4 regions of the Kribbella sp. NPDC055071 genome follow, and region 1 is predicted to be linked to each of the others. Evidence: riboswitches for the same ligand, from Rfam matches in the RefSeq annotation. Region 1 holds a riboswitch; each other region holds the start of a gene.
What was found. Region 1 has a riboswitch for cobalamin ahead of ACWF4Z_RS15580 (ABC transporter substrate-binding protein). Riboswitches for the same ligand answer to the same signal wherever they lie in the genome.

Region 1 (3,636 bases):
AGCTCCTCGCCGCCGTGGTCGATCGGCATGCGGCCGACGACGCGGTGTTCACGACCGATACCGGGATGTCGACGGTGTGGTTGTCACGGTTCGTCCGGATGCGCGGGTCGCGGCGCCTGGTCGGGTCGTACAACCTCGGTTCGATGGCGAACGCGATGCCGCAGGCGCTCGGGCTCGCCGCGGCGGATCGGGATCGCCAGGTCGTCGCGTTCTGTGGTGACGGCGGACTGTCGATGCTGCTCGGCGACCTGATCACCGCGGTGTCCTATCAGCTGCCGGTGAAGCTCGTGGTCTTCGACAACGGGCGGCTCGGGATGGTGAAGCTCGAGATGGAGCAGGTCGGGCTGCCGGAGTACGGGACCAAGCTCGCGAATCCGGACTTCGCCGCGGTCGCGACGGCGATCGGGCTGACCGGGATCCGGGTGGAGAAGCCGGACGAGGTGGAAGCAGCGGTGCAGCAGGCGTTCGCGACGCCCGGGCCCGTGCTCCTCGACGTACTGACGAATCCCGACGAGGTGTCGGTGCCGCCGCAGGTGACGGTGAGCCAGGGCTGGGGGTTCGCGATCGCGAAGAGCAAGGAGTTCCTCGAAAGCTTTGAGTAGTGTGGGTGACCATGCGCATGCGTTCGGTAGTAGGGCTCATCGGGGTTGCCGCGGTGCTGGCGGGATGCAGCGGCCCCGGTCAGGAGAACGCTCCCAACGTGCCGCCGCTCGTCTCGGTGAGCTCGCAGACACCGTCGGACATCCCCACGCCAACGCCGTCGGCCACGCCCTCGGAGACCCCCAGCGGGTCGAAGGTCGCCGACACGTTGTGTGTGCGGATGGACCCGACGCTCGTGCAGTCGACGCTCGCCGTTGCGACGGTGCAGATCGAGCCCGCGCAGCTTCCGGCCGACTTCGGGTTGCCGACGTACGACGTCTGTCAGCTCGCGCTCAGCACCAAGGCCGGTGGCCCGGTCCTCAAGGTCGAGACTTCGGTGCTCCCGGCAACCAAATCGACACTCACCTCAACCCTGAAGGCCTACACGGCCACGAAGGCTGAGCCGGCCAAGCCTGCGCTCGTGGGCGAGGCCGGATACGGGACGAGCACGTTCGTGGTGTTCCTGCTGCAAGGGCGCTTGTACCGGGTCATCGGACCGCAGGCGACGCTGGCGAAGTACGTCGTACTGGGTCAGGACGTCGCCAAGCAGGCGCCCGGCTTGCCCGACCCGCGGCCGGACATCCTGCAGTCGGATTGCGAGCGTGGGTCGTCCCTCGCCGAGAAGGTGATGGGCGCTCCGGCGACAGCTCGCCGTGACGGCGAGAGCCGGCCCGGTGACCTGGTCTGCGGGTGGGTCACCGCGGACAGCGTGCTGTCGACCTCGGTACGACGTACCCGGAAGGCGGAAGCGCTGATGGCGCCGATCCGCGCCGCCAAGACCTCCCAGCCGATCCCGCTGGGTGACGAGGGGTACGTCGACATCGCCACCGGCCGCACCACGATCCGGGTCGGCGACGACAAGCTGATCGAGCTGGTCCCGCTCCCGGCCCGCGCGGTCGATGTGGACCTGATGACGTCGTTCGCGCTCGCGATGGCTCCGCTCTACACCCGCTGAGCAGCCGTACCTGCGATCGAATCGCGGATGTTACTGTGGCGGCGTCGTGGTGCTCGGGAAGCCGGTGAGATACCGGAGCGGCCCTCGCCACTGTGATCGGGATTTCCGCCTGTCGTTCCGTTGAGGAGACCACTGGCCGCGTGCGGCTGGGAAGGTCAGACCGGTGGATGCTGTACCCGTCAGCCAGGAGACCGGCCACGGCGCGTCAGACCCGTCCACGAGGTGCTGGAGGAGCGGTCCGTCATGGCCGTTGTGCGCGTTGTCGCTGTTGTCCTGTCCCTGTCCTTGCTGTCGGCCTGTGGTCCGGCCGCGACCGCGGAGAACGGTCCCGGCGCGATCACCGTGAAGAACTGCGGGATCGACGTCACCGTCGACGGTCCACCGAAGCGGGTGTTCGCGGCGTACCAGCCAGCCATCGAGCTGGCGCATGCGCTCGGGATCTCGGATCGGCTCGTGGGGACGGCGTACCTGGATGCCAAGGTCCTGCCGGAGTACACGGCGGCCCAGGCCGAGGCGAAGTACTACAAGAACCTGCCGAGCCGCGAGCAGTTGCTCAGCCTGGATCCGGACTTCGTGTTGTCCGGGTTCAACGACGTCTTCAGTTCCGCCGGCAGCGATTCGAGCTTCGGCAGTCGCAAGAGCCTGAGCGAGCTCGGGGTGCGGACGTGGATCTTCAGTCCGCTCTGCCCGACCGCGGATGGCAAGGGCGACGAGGCGATCGACCCCGCGACGGTCTCGATGGACAACGTGTACGCCGATCTGCGTGATCTCGGCCGGATCTTCGACGTCGAGGACAAGGCGGAAGCCGTGATCGCCGACCAGCAGCGGCGGATCGCTGCCGTGGCGGAGAAGGTGAAGGGTGCCGATCGGCCGACGGTCGCGATTCTGCGGCCCGGGCTGGAGGGCGGCGGGATGACAGTGTCCGGTGGTCCCGACTTCGGTACCGTCCTGATCCGGCAGGCGGGTGGGACGAACGCGTTCGCCGACCTCACGTCCAAGCGGAACGTGAAGATCAGCGTCGAGGAGTTCATCAAGCGCGACCCCGACTACGTGCTGATCAGCGGTTGCTGTGATGCCGGGCTCACGCCGGCCTCGTCGCAGGCGGATGTGGACAAGCTGCTGGCGAACCCGGCGTACGCGAACCTGAAGGCGGTCCGCAATCATCGCGTGATTCCGTGGCTGTTCGCCAATCACTCGGCCGGCGTTCGCGGCGCCTACAGCACCGAGAACATCGCGCAGCTCATCCACCCCGACCTGGTCAAGTGAAACGTGCGGCCGGGCTGCTGGTCTGCTGTGTCGTGCTGGGACTTGCGGTGCTCTTGTCGCTGATTGTCGGCAATCAGTTGTTCGCGCCGCACGACGTGTACCTGGCGATGGCGGACTTCAGCGGCAGTGATTCCGATCGGGTGATCAGGTACCTACGGCTGCCGCGGACCCTGTCCGGCCTGCTGGTCGGCGTTGCCCTCGGGCTGTCGGGTGGGCTGATGCAGGGCGTGACCCGGAACCCGCTGGCCGACCCGGGGATCCTCGGCGTGAACGCGGGCGCTGCGCTGGCCGTGGTGGCCGCGATCGGGCTGTTCGGGGTGACCAGCCTGACCGGGTACGTCTGGTTCGCGATGGGCGGGGCGTTGGTGGCGACAGTGGTCGTCTACCTCGTCGGCGCGATCGGTCGGGGTGGGGCGACACCGGTCAAGCTTGCGTTGGCCGGCGCCGCGATCTCGGCGTTGCTCGGGTCGGTGACGTCTGCGGTCACCCTGCTCGATCTGTCGACGTTGAACGAGTTCCGGTTCTGGGTGGTCGGGTCGCTGACGTTGGCCGATCAGGGAATCGTCGGCCAGGCGGTTCCGTTCATTGCCGTGGGCACCGTTCTGGCGCTCGTGCTCGGGCGCTCGCTCAACCAGCTTGCGCTGGGCGACGAGCTGGCGCGGACGCTCGGAACGCGGATCATGCTCGTGCGGGTGCTCGCCGGCCTTGCCGTCGTCGTTCTGGCCGGTACGGCGACCGCTGTCGCCGGACCGATCGCATTTCTCGGCCTCGCCGTA
Region 2 (3,636 bases), on a different contig from region 1:
CACCTCGGGTTGCATGTGACGCTCGTCGACGGGGCGATCGCGTTCACCCCGCAGTTCCTCGGGTCGAATCCGGCGGAGGTGCGGTCCGGACCGCAGGCCGGACGGCGTTTCCTCGCGGCCGAGCAGGATCTCGGCTTCGAGCTCCTGCACGCACTCGCGCCGGATCAGCAAGCGGTCGCGATTGTCTCGCCGGACGCGCCCGACGACATCCTGACCCGGCACGACCCTGTCGCCGACGCCAACCTGCTGTACCAGGGTCTCGCGTACGGCGACATGACCCCGGAGCAGCGGCAGTTGCTCAGCCTCCTCATCGGCCAGTACGTCGGACGCGCGGCCGGACCCATCGGGTTGCAGACCTGGCAGGACATCACCGACCACGGCATCGAGCGACTCACCTTCGCCTGGGCCGGCGCGACCGAGCCTGGCATCGGCAACCGCCACTACTACTCGATCGCGGGCCCGACCTTCCTGGCCGAGTACGACAACACCCAGGACGACGCCAACCACATCCACTCCGTCTGGCGAGACCTCCGCAACGACTGGGGCACCGACCTCCTGGCCGCCCACTACGCCATGCCGCGCTGACCCCGTCTATAAGCCTTGACTTAAGTAAGTGGCTGCTGACACACTCCTGTCGAGATGATCCGACAGGAGGCAGCCATGAACGAGCTGGGAACGATCACAACCGGTGCCGTCCGGTTGGAGCGCGTGTATCCGGTGAGTGCGGAGACGCTCTGGGCGTACCTGACCACCAAGGAGGGGCTCAGCCGGTGGATCGCGGACGGGGAGATCGGTCCGCGGCGGGTGAGCCTGGTCTTCCATGACAACCCGCAGTACCCGATCACGGGTGAGGTCCTGGTCTGGGAGCCCACTCACGTCGCCGAGTTCGAGTGGAACGGCGGACCGACCCAGCCGACGGACAGCGTCGTACGGCTCGAGCTCACGCCCGTGGAGGACGGCACCCGGCTGGTCCTCACGCACAGCCGCGTCGTCAAGCAGGACTCCATCGCGGAGTTCGGCGCGGGATGGCACTTCCACCTCGACACGCTGGCCGCCGTCGCCGCCGACACCGAGCCCTCCGCGGACCGTGATACGTGGAGCGCCCTGCACGCCCAGTACTCCGCCCAGCTAGAGTCGGCGGGGTCATCGACGGCATGTGTAGGAACCCGGTGTGAGTCCGGGACGGTCCCGCCACTGTGACCTCGGCGCTCGGAGTGGGCGTGGGGGAGTCAGGAACTGCCGCCGTCGTACCTCCGGACGGGGCGTGGATACCCCGAGGAAGGACCGGTAGCGCATGCCTGCCAACTCCTTGGCCAACCTTCTGCTGCTGTCGACCGCCGATACCGATCTGCTGGCTGCTGCCGCGGCGGACGCCGGGTGGGCTGTGGCCAACCCGGCGCGGCTCGACCTCGCCGAGCTCACTCCACTGCTGAACGCCGCAGACATCGTGGTGGTCCGGCTGCTCGGCGGACGGCGGGCATGGGAGGACGGCCTCGACGCGGTCGTCGCGTCCGGCAAGCCGGCCGTCGTGGTGAGCGGTGAGGCCGCCCCGGATGCCGAGCTGATGTCGCTGTCGACCGTGCCCGCGGGTGCAGTGACCGAGGCATTGGCCTATCTCCGCGAGGGCGGCGCCGACAACCTGCGCAACCTGGCCGGATTCCTCCGCGACACGCTGCTCCTGACCGGCGACGAATTCGATCCGCCGCGCGCGCTCCCGGCGTACGGCGTGCGCGGGACGTACGTCGAGGACGACCGGCCGGTCGTGGGGATCGTCTACTACCGCGCGCACGAGATCTCCGGCAACACCGCGTTCGTCGACGCGCTCGCGGCCGCGGTCGAGGCGGCCGGAGCACAGCCCCTGCCCGTGTACTGCGGGACTCTGCGCGGCCTGGATCCGGCTAGTGCCGACAACGCCGACTTGTTCGACCTGCTGCGTCGCTGCGACGTCCTGGTCACGACACTGCTCGCCGCCGGTGGATCCGTCGCGGCCACCGCGAGCGCCGGCGGTGCTGACGACGCATGGGACGCCGGCGCGCTGGCCTCGCTCGACATTCCGCTGCTCCAGGGCCTCGCGCTGACCTCGACCCGCGATCAGTGGTTGGAGAGCGACGCTGCGCTGAGTCCGATGGACGCGGCGACGCAGGTCGCGATCCCGGAGTTCGACGGTCGGCTGATCACGATCCCGTTCTCGTTCAAGTCGTACGACGCCGACGGCCTGGCCCGCTATGCGCCGGATCCCGAACGATGCGCGCGGCTGGCCGGGATCGCGGTCGCGCATGCCCGGCTGCGGCACGTCCCGGCGGCGGAGAAGCGGCTCGCGCTGATGTTGTCGTCGTACCCGACCAAGCACGCCCGGATCGGGAACGCGGTCGGGCTGGACACTCCGGCCTCGGCCGTGGTCCTGCTCGGGCAGTTGGAGCAGGCCGGGTACGACCTCGGCGGGCTCGACCTGAGTGAGCTGCAAGGTGCCGAGGGCGCCGACGGTCTGATCCACCGGCTGATCGCGACCGGCGGACACGACGTCGACTGGCTGACCGACGAGCAGTTGGAGAACGCGGTCGCGAAGGTGCCGCTGTCGACGTACGCGCGCTGGCTCGGCGAGACGCCTGAGTCGTTGCGGACGGCAATGATCGAGGCCTGGGGTGAGCCGCCTGGCTCGCTGTACGTCGATCCCACCGGAGCCATCGCCCTGGCGGCCTTGCGTTTCGGGAACGTCGTACTGATGATCCAGCCGCCGCGTGGTTTCGGTGAGAACCCGGTCGCGATCTACCACGATCCGGACATGGCCCCGTCGCATCACTACCTGGCGGCCTACCGCTGGCTCGAGGCTTCCGAGCAGGACGGCGGTTTCGGCGCGCACGCCGTCGTACACCTCGGGAAGCACGGCACGCTCGAATGGCTGCCAGGCAAGGGAATCGGGCTCGCGGCCGACAGTGCCCCGGATGCCGTCCTCGGCAACCTGCCGATGATCTACCCGTTCATCGTCAACGATCCCGGCGAGGGGACGCAGGCGAAGCGGCGCGTGCACGCGACCGTCGTCGATCACCTCGTCCCGCCGATGGCACGGGCCGAGACGTACGGCGACATGGCCAAGCTCGAGTACTTGCTAGACGAGTACGCGACGGTGTCGGCCTTGGACCCGGAGAAGGTCCCGACGCTGCGGGCGCAGATCTGGACACTGATCCAGGCAGCCCAGTTGCACCACGATCTGCACACGTCCGAGAAGCCGGACGACGAGGAGTTCGACGAGTTCGTCCTGCACCTGGACGGGTATCTGTGCGAGATCAAGGACGTGCAGATCCGCGACGGGTTGCACATCCTCGGCGGTGCGCCGACCGGTGAGGCGCGGGTGAACCTGGTCCTCGCCGTACTGCGGGCTCGTCAGCTCTGGGGTGGTTCGTACTCCATCCCTGGGCTGCGGACGGCGCTCGGGAACACGTTCGGGGTGGACGAGGCGGAACTGTTGGCCAATCCGGGGGTTGCCGCCGACCTGGCCGACCTGGCGACGCTCGCCGACCTGCCTGCGGTCAGTGGCGCCGACGGGGTCGACCTGCTCGAGGCGGTCGCGCGGAAGCTGGTTCTCGGGATGGAGACGCTCGGCTGGGACGCGGCGAAGGTTCCGGTCGTGGTGGACGA
Region 3 (3,636 bases), on a different contig from region 1:
ACCCAACCGCCGGCATCACCACCGTCGGCGCTCTGGTCATGCGCAGAGAGCTGGCCCAGACCCTGTCCGACGCCGGCTACGCACTCTTGTGGACCGCCCAAGTCACCAGGCGAAACCTCACCGACGACTTCGAGGCCGACAACGCTTCACTGACTACGAGCGCCTCGTACCTCCTCGTCGACGACACCCTCGAAGCGCTTTCCTGAGCTATGCCTTGACCTCGTCGAGGGCTCCGGTGGTGACGTCGTAGATGAAGCCTCGGACCGAGGACTTGTTGGGGATGAACGGGTCGGTCGTGATCCGGCGGATGGACTGGCGGACGTCGGCTTCCAGGTCGGGGAAGGCTTCGGCGGCCCAGTCCGGCTTCTGCCCGACCTCGGATTCGATCGACGCCTTGAACTCGTCGTCGGTGAACGTGAGCATCCCGCAGTCGGTGTGGTGGATCAGGATGATCTCCTGGGTGCCCAGCAGGCGCTGGCTGATGGCCAGGCTGCGGCGTTCGTCGGCGGTGACGACGCCACCGGCGTTCCGGATGACGTGGGCGTCGCCCTCGGACAGGCCCAGGAGACCGTAGGGGTTGAGGCGCGCATCCATGCACGCGAGGACGGCCACGTGCTTGGCCGGGGGGAGTGGCAGGGATCCCTTGTCGAAGCTCTCGGCGTACCGTGCGGCGTTCTCGAGCAACTCGTCTGTGACGCTCATCGGGTCCTCCTGATAGAGAAGTAAGTCGATCAACACGGTAGCTTTTCCGCGCGATGTCGCGGCGGAGTCTCACTGAGTGATCACCTGGAGGTGTGACGCGGTCCGGCGTGTCGCCTGATTGACGTGTCCGGACCGCTTCCGTACTCTCCGGAGGTAGTGACGGCGTGAGGAAGCCGATGAGAATTCGGCACGGTCGCGCCACTGTGTGCCGGTCGCAGCATGCTGCCGGTGAGTCAGATACTTGGCCGTCACGACGCTCCATTGGTTGCGGGACGCACGATCCCCTAGAAGGAGGCTCTGCTCGTGAGCAATCTGTCTGCTCCCACCACGGTGTCGACCCCGGTCGTCGTACCGATCTCGAAGGCTGTGGTGTGGCTGGTCAGCACCGCGGTCCTGGCGCTGCTCGTCTACTACTTCATCGGTGTGGACCAGGGCGCGTACTCGATCTTCGGCAAGGACATGCACATCCACGAGTTCGTCCACGACGGTCGGCACTTCCTCGGCTTCCCCTGCCACTGATGGAAAAGAAACTGATCCTGCGCGGCGTGATCGCCGGCGCAGTGGGCGGGCTGCTCGCGTTCGTGTTCGCGCGGATCTTCGCTGAGCCGCAGATCCAGGCCGCGATCGACTACGAGAGCGGGCGCGACGCTGCCCAAGAGGCACTGGACAAGGCGGCCGGGCTCCCGGTCGAGGCCGCCGGTCCGGAGATCTTCAGCCGTACCCTCCAGGCGAACATCGGCATCGGCGTGGGCATCGTGCTGTTCGGTATCGCCATGGGTGCGCTGTTCGCGGTGGCGTACGCCATTTGCCTGGGCCGGGTCGGGAACCTCCGGCCGCGCACGCTCGCGATGCTGGTCGCGCTGGCCGGGTTCCTCGGGATCTACTTCGTGCCGTTCCTGAAGTATCCGGCCAATCCGCCCTCGATCGGCCACGAGGACACGATCCACGACCGCGGCAACCTGTACCTGGCGATGGTCGCGTGCTCGATTGTGCTGCTGGTCGGCGCGGTGATCCTCGGCAAGTACCTGAAGCCGCGGTTCGGGAACTGGAACGCGACACTCCTCGCCATCGCGGCCTACGCGGTGATCATCGGCGTTCTGATGGCGGTGCTGCCCTCGGTCGGGCACTTGGCCGCGAACGTCGAGGAGTACGGCAAGCACGCCACCGAGACTCCGCTGCCGCTGACCGACCCCAAGGGCACGATCGTCTACCCGGGATTCGATGCGGACAGCCTGTACTCGTTCCGCTTGTACTCGGTCGGCGCCCAGCTCATCCTGTGGGCGGCCATCGGCCTGGTCTTCGGCCCGCTGGCCGACCGCCTGCTCCACCCGGGCTCGCAGCGCTCTGCTGATGAGGCGCAGCCCGTCAGTACCGTATGACCAACACGCCACCGAAGGCCGCGCTGCTGAACCAGCTCGCGGCCCTCGGTCCGTTCTTCGCGATCGAAGAACACGCACCCGGATCGGCGCCGGTCCCGCCTTGGCGAAGCATGATCGAGCTGGTCGACGATCCCGCCGTACTGCAGGACCGCGTCACGGCCACCCGCGAGTACCTCGCTGCCGTGAGCGGTCAGTTGCCTGCGGCAATCGAAGTACGCGTGGCCGCGTCGATCACGCACCTGGGCCTGGTCGCGCGCCTCATCTCACCGGCGTTTGGCACCGCGGTCCTCGACGGGGGAGTCCGATCCGTCACCTTGGAAACGGCGTGGTGGCAACCCGTCCTCGGAGGAGCGTTTCCCCTGTCACTGCCAAGTCTGACGAGCGATCGCGACCTCAGCAGCGAGCTGATCGACGGCCCGATCCCGGCCTTGGCCGAGGCGACCAAGCCGTACGGCGTCTCCGAACCCATCCTGTGGGGGAACGTCGCCTCGGCCATCAACGGCGCCGCGACAGCGCTCACGAATGCGGCGCCTCACCTCTCCGAACGAGCCCACACCCTCGCCGCCCAGCTCCTGACCCACCCCGCTCTGCGCGAGGCCTACACCGCCGAAGCCGGTCACTTCCGCCGCCGCAGCTGCTGCCTGATCTACCGAGCCGCGCCCGACCACGCCGGCCCGGTCTGCGGCGACTGCGTCCTGGACCGCGCCGGCTGACTAGTCGGAATCGAGATCGGCGCCGAACTCGCGCAGCCGGAGGCTGTTGAACGTGACGAACAGCGATGAGAGCGACATCGCCGCGGCCGCGATCAATGGGTTGAGCAGACCCGCGGCGGCGATCGGAACGGCGGCGAGGTTGTAAGCGAAGGCCCAGATCAGATTGCGGTGGATCGTACGACGGGTGCGGCGGGCCAACCCGATTGCGGTGGGAACCACGCGGAGATCCTCGCGGACCAAGATGATGTCGGCGGACTTGAGCGCGATGTCCGTACCGGTCACGACCGCCAGGCCGAGGTCGGCCGTGGCCAACGCGGCCGCATCGTTGATACCGTCACCGACCATCGCAACGCGATGCCCATCGGCCTGCAGTTTCGCGATCACGGCCGCCTTGTCCGCAGGCAGGACACCAGCACGGACATCGGCGATACCGAGCGATTCGGCGATCTCCCGCGCGACCTGCTCGCCGTCTCCGGTGAGCAAAATCGTGCGCAACCCCTGCTGGTGCAGGGATTCCACTGCGGCCATCGCACTCGGCCGCAGGGTGTCGGCCACCGTCAACGTCCCAACCAGTCGGCCGTCGACAGCCACCTGAATCCCGGAACCGCTGACCGTCACACCCAGGGACTCGAGCAGCGCCGCGTTACCAACGACGACCTCATGACCGTCGACGCAGCCAGTCGCGCCGAGACCCGGCCGGACCTGGAACGACGTGACCGGCAAAGCCTCGACACCGTCGGCCTCCGCCCGTCGTTCCACCCCGCGCGCGATCGGATGCTCCGATCCCTGCTCGACCGACAGCGCATACCGAAGTACGTCGGGAGCCGTGAGCGACCCGGTCG
Region 4 (3,636 bases), on a different contig from region 1:
GCGGCTCCTCCTGCGCGCCGAAGCCGTCGGGTCGTCGCAGATCGAGGGTCTCGTGGTCGGCGCGCGCCGACTACTCAAGGCCGACGTACTCCGCGATCGCACCACCAGCGGGCCTGGTGATCTAACCGCCGAGGAGGTGCTCGGCGCGGTCGACGCGATGACGTGGGTGACGGAGTCCGTCCAGGCCGGCGACAAGCTCGAGCTCGACCACTTGCTCGAGGCGCACCGCCGGCTGATGGCACAGTCCCCGACACCAGAGTTCGGTGGGAAGGTCCGCTACCTGCAGAACTGGATCGGTGGCCGCTCTCCCGCCGAGGCGTACTACGTCCCACCGCCGGCCCAGCTGGTCCCTGACCTCCTGACCGACCTGATGACGTTCGTCCGCCAGTCCCCGCTGCCCGTGCTCGCCAAGACCGCGATCGCCCACGCGCAGATCGAGACCATCCATCCATTTGCCGATGGCAACGGTCGGACCGGGCGTGCCCTGATCCACATGATCCTGCGGGCCGACGGACTCGTCTCACGAACCGTGCCACCGGTGTCGCTGTCGCTCGCCACCCACGCCGCGCAGTACGTCGAGGCACTCACCGCCTTCCGGTACGTCGGACGCCCGACCACGACCAAGGCCCGCACGGCCGCGAATCCGTGGCTCCGGTTGTTCGCCATGGCCTGCAGCCACGCCACCGCGGAGGCGGCCCGCTTCGAACAGACCGCGACCGATCTCAAGACCGCGTGGCGCGACCGAGCGGCTCCAGTCCGGGCCGGATCCGCGGTCGACCTGCTGATCGAGTCGCTGCCGGCGGCGCCCGTACTGACGCTCGCGGCCGCCGCGCAGCTCATCGACCGATCTCAGCAAGCCGCCAACCAAGGGCTTGCGCGATTGGTCGAAACGAGGGTCCTGCGCGAAGTCACCGACGGGCGCCGCAACCGTGTCTACGAAGCCCCCGAGCTGATCGACGCCTTCACCCTGCTCGAACGCCGCTTCGCCAGCCCGGCCGCCGATACGCGCATCGAACCGCCTAGCAGACCAGTCCCGTCGAGGCCAGAACCAACACACCATCCGCATTGACTTTCCCCTTCCCGTCAGGACATGATTCGAACACATGTTCGATCGCGTCGCCAAATAGGGACGCCCGGACGGTGAGCTCAATCATTGAGACGGGGAGCGTGAGGACCGTGATGCCGGAGCCGTTCGACTGGGACATCCTGCACCGCCCATCCGCGATGGCGATGGTGCGCGGCCAGCTCGGCTTCAGCTGGATGGTGTTGTCCGGTCGACTCGCCCAACTGACCGACGAGCAGTACTTCTGGCGTCCGAGCAGCGAGGCCCTGACCGTCGTACGACGGCAATACGCCGGCCGGTTCCGATCACTGGGGACCGGCGAGTGGGTGGCGCAGTGGCCGGACGAACCGGACCATCGCGGTCCTCGCACGATCGCCTGGCTGATCGCCCACCTGACCGAGACCTTCTTCGAGCGCTGGGAGTGGACCTTCGGCGCCAGCCGGCAGGGACGTGCCGACATCACGCTGCACGGCAACGCGCGGGATGCGGTCGCCTGGCTGACCCATTGGGTCGATGCGTGGCAGGAATCGATCGCCGCCCTCGACGAGGATCAGGCGATGACGGTCGGCCTCAGCCAGGCGACCGAGTTGGACGCGGGCGAGCCGTTCGGGCACGTCGTCCTCAGGCTGAATCGCGAGCTGATTCATCACGGCTCGGAGATCATGACGCTGCAGGATCTGTATGCGGTCGCCGCGTGAGGACCCGCCCCAGGAGCGACCCCTGGACCGACCGGCGGCGCGACACGCCGCGACACGCGCGGCTCGGCGTGGCGATGCCGGGAATTGTCGGCGCGAGGTCCTAGCATCACTAGTGCTGGTGGTTCGGAGTGGTCGGCACCACAACATGTGGGTCATTCCGAGGCAACAGGGGAATCCGGTGAAACTCCGGAGCTGCCCCGCAACGGTGAGCGGAGACCCTCCGCGAGTCCGGATACCTGCCACCGGCGCGCGCACCGCCGGTGCGCGCGGTCCGAGACCTCGCGGGTGGGTCGCAGGGCGTGACGGCAGTGTTCCCGGCCGGTTCGGCCGTGACGCCGTGCGCCTGCCCGCGCACTGGTCGAGGACCTCCGTGACTTCCGTGGAGAGAGCACCTGTGACCATCGCTTCGTCCTCCCGTGCCGCCGATCAGGCCGGCCCGGATTCCTGGGCAGACCTGTCGACCGAGCTGACCGTCGTCCGCCGCGACGGCAGCAGCACCCCGTTCGACCCGACCAAGATCTCGGTCGCCATGAGCAAGGCGTTCCTCGCCGTCGAGGGCGCCGAGGCCGGCGCCACCCACCGTGTCCGTGACCTGGTCGCCGACCTGACCGGCCGGGTCGTGGGTGCCCTGACCAGCCGCGGCGACGCCCGTCGCAGCGTCCAGGTCGAGGACATCCAGGACCAGGTCGAGCTGGCGCTCATGCGTGCCGGTGAGCATCAGGTCGCCCGTGCATATGTCCTGTACCGCGAGGAGCGGACCAAGGCCCGCACCCCAGCCGATCCGGCCGGCATCACCGAGAAGCCGGCGCTGACCGTCCGCGCGGCCGACGGCACCCGGACGCCGCTCGACGTCGACCGGTTGCGCGTCATTGTCGGCGAGGCGGCGGAGGGCCTCGACTCGGTCGACCCCGAGCTGATCCTGAACGAGACCCTCGGCTCCTGCTACGACGGCATCGCGCAGCACGAGGTCGAGCTCGCGCTCGTGATGGCCGCCCGGTCGTACGTCGAGACCGAGCCGCAGTACAGCTTCGCAGCCTCCCGGCTGCTGCAGGACCAGATCCGGCGCGAGGCCCTCGGCCGCGTGCACGGCGAGGCTCGGCAGGCCAGCCAGGCCGACATGACCGAGGCGTACGTCGACTACTTCCCGCGCTACATCCAGGTCGGTGTCGAGGCTGGGCACCTGGACCCCGAGCTCGCGACGTTCGACCTGGACCGGCTCGCCGCCGCGATCCGCCCCGAGCGCGACCTGAACTTCACCTTCCTCGCCCTGCAGACGCTCTACGACCGCTACCTGCTCCACATCGACAAGGTCCGGTTCGAGCTCCCGCAGGCGTTCTTCCTCCGCGTCGCGATGGGGATGGCACTACGCGAGGACGACCGGGAGGCACGCGCGATCCAGTTCTACGAGCTGCTCAGCTCGTTCCGCTTCATGTCGTCGACGCCGACGCTGTTCAACGCCGGTACGACGCGACCGCAGCTGTCGTCGTGCTTCCTCACCACGGTCGAGGACGATCTGTCCGGCATCTTCAACGGCATCCGCAACAACGCACTGCTCGCGAAGTACTCCGGTGGACTCGGCAACGACTGGACTCCGGTCCGCGGCATCGGTGCGCACATCCGCGGCACCAACGGCGAGTCGCAGGGCGTCGTCCCCTTCCTCAAAGTTGCCAACGACACTGCCGTAGCAGTCAATCAAGGAGGAAGACGTAAGGGCGCGGTTTGTGCGTATCTGGAGACCTGGCACGTCGATATCGAGGAGTTTCTCGACCTGCGGAAGAACACCGGCGACGAGCGTCGTCGTACGCACGACATGAACACGGCGAACTGGGTGCCGGACCTGTTCCTGCAGCGTGTCGAGGCCGGTGGCGACTGGAC

Region 2: linked by a shared signal. The riboswitch ahead of cobN (cobaltochelatase subunit CobN) and the one ahead of ACWF4Z_RS15580 (ABC transporter substrate-binding protein) in region 1 are both predicted to bind cobalamin.
Region 3: linked by a shared signal. The riboswitch ahead of ACWF4Z_RS01940 (CbtB domain-containing protein) and the one ahead of ACWF4Z_RS15580 (ABC transporter substrate-binding protein) in region 1 are both predicted to bind cobalamin.
Region 4: linked by a shared signal. The riboswitch ahead of ACWF4Z_RS07835 (ribonucleoside-diphosphate reductase subunit alpha) and the one ahead of ACWF4Z_RS15580 (ABC transporter substrate-binding protein) in region 1 are both predicted to bind cobalamin.

What each region holds. Positions count from the first base shown of each region.
Region 1 covers NZ_JBSGUS010000008.1:109,164-112,799, reverse strand. Annotated here, with positions in the region: gene ACWF4Z_RS15590 (thiamine pyrophosphate-dependent enzyme) at 1-602, shown strand, start outside; gene ACWF4Z_RS15585 (hypothetical protein) at 614-1,594, shown strand; cobalamin riboswitch at 1,625-1,808, shown strand; gene ACWF4Z_RS15580 (ABC transporter substrate-binding protein) at 1,838-2,860, shown strand; gene ACWF4Z_RS15575 (FecCD family ABC transporter permease) at 2,857-3,636, shown strand, end outside.
Region 2 covers NZ_JBSGUS010000005.1:350,407-354,042, forward strand. Annotated here, with positions in the region: gene ACWF4Z_RS12000 (DUF3500 domain-containing protein) at 1-585, shown strand, start outside; partial or broken gene ACWF4Z_RS12005 (SRPBCC domain-containing protein) at 661-999, shown strand; cobalamin riboswitch at 1,122-1,258, shown strand; gene cobN (cobaltochelatase subunit CobN) at 1,295-3,636, shown strand, end outside.
Region 3 covers NZ_JBSGUS010000001.1:406,639-410,274, forward strand. Annotated here, with positions in the region: gene ACWF4Z_RS01930 (hypothetical protein) at 1-206, shown strand, start outside; gene ACWF4Z_RS01935 (beta-class carbonic anhydrase) at 208-702, opposite strand; cobalamin riboswitch at 819-965, shown strand; gene ACWF4Z_RS01940 (CbtB domain-containing protein) at 1,006-1,221, shown strand; gene ACWF4Z_RS01945 (CbtA family protein) at 1,221-2,081, shown strand; gene ACWF4Z_RS01950 ((2Fe-2S)-binding protein) at 2,078-2,794, shown strand; gene ACWF4Z_RS01955 (heavy metal translocating P-type ATPase) at 2,795-3,636, opposite strand, start outside.
Region 4 covers NZ_JBSGUS010000003.1:255,858-259,493, reverse strand. Annotated here, with positions in the region: gene ACWF4Z_RS07845 (Fic family protein) at 1-1,069, shown strand, start outside; gene ACWF4Z_RS07840 (DinB family protein) at 1,141-1,761, shown strand; cobalamin riboswitch at 1,864-2,019, shown strand; gene ACWF4Z_RS07835 (ribonucleoside-diphosphate reductase subunit alpha) at 2,162-3,636, shown strand, end outside.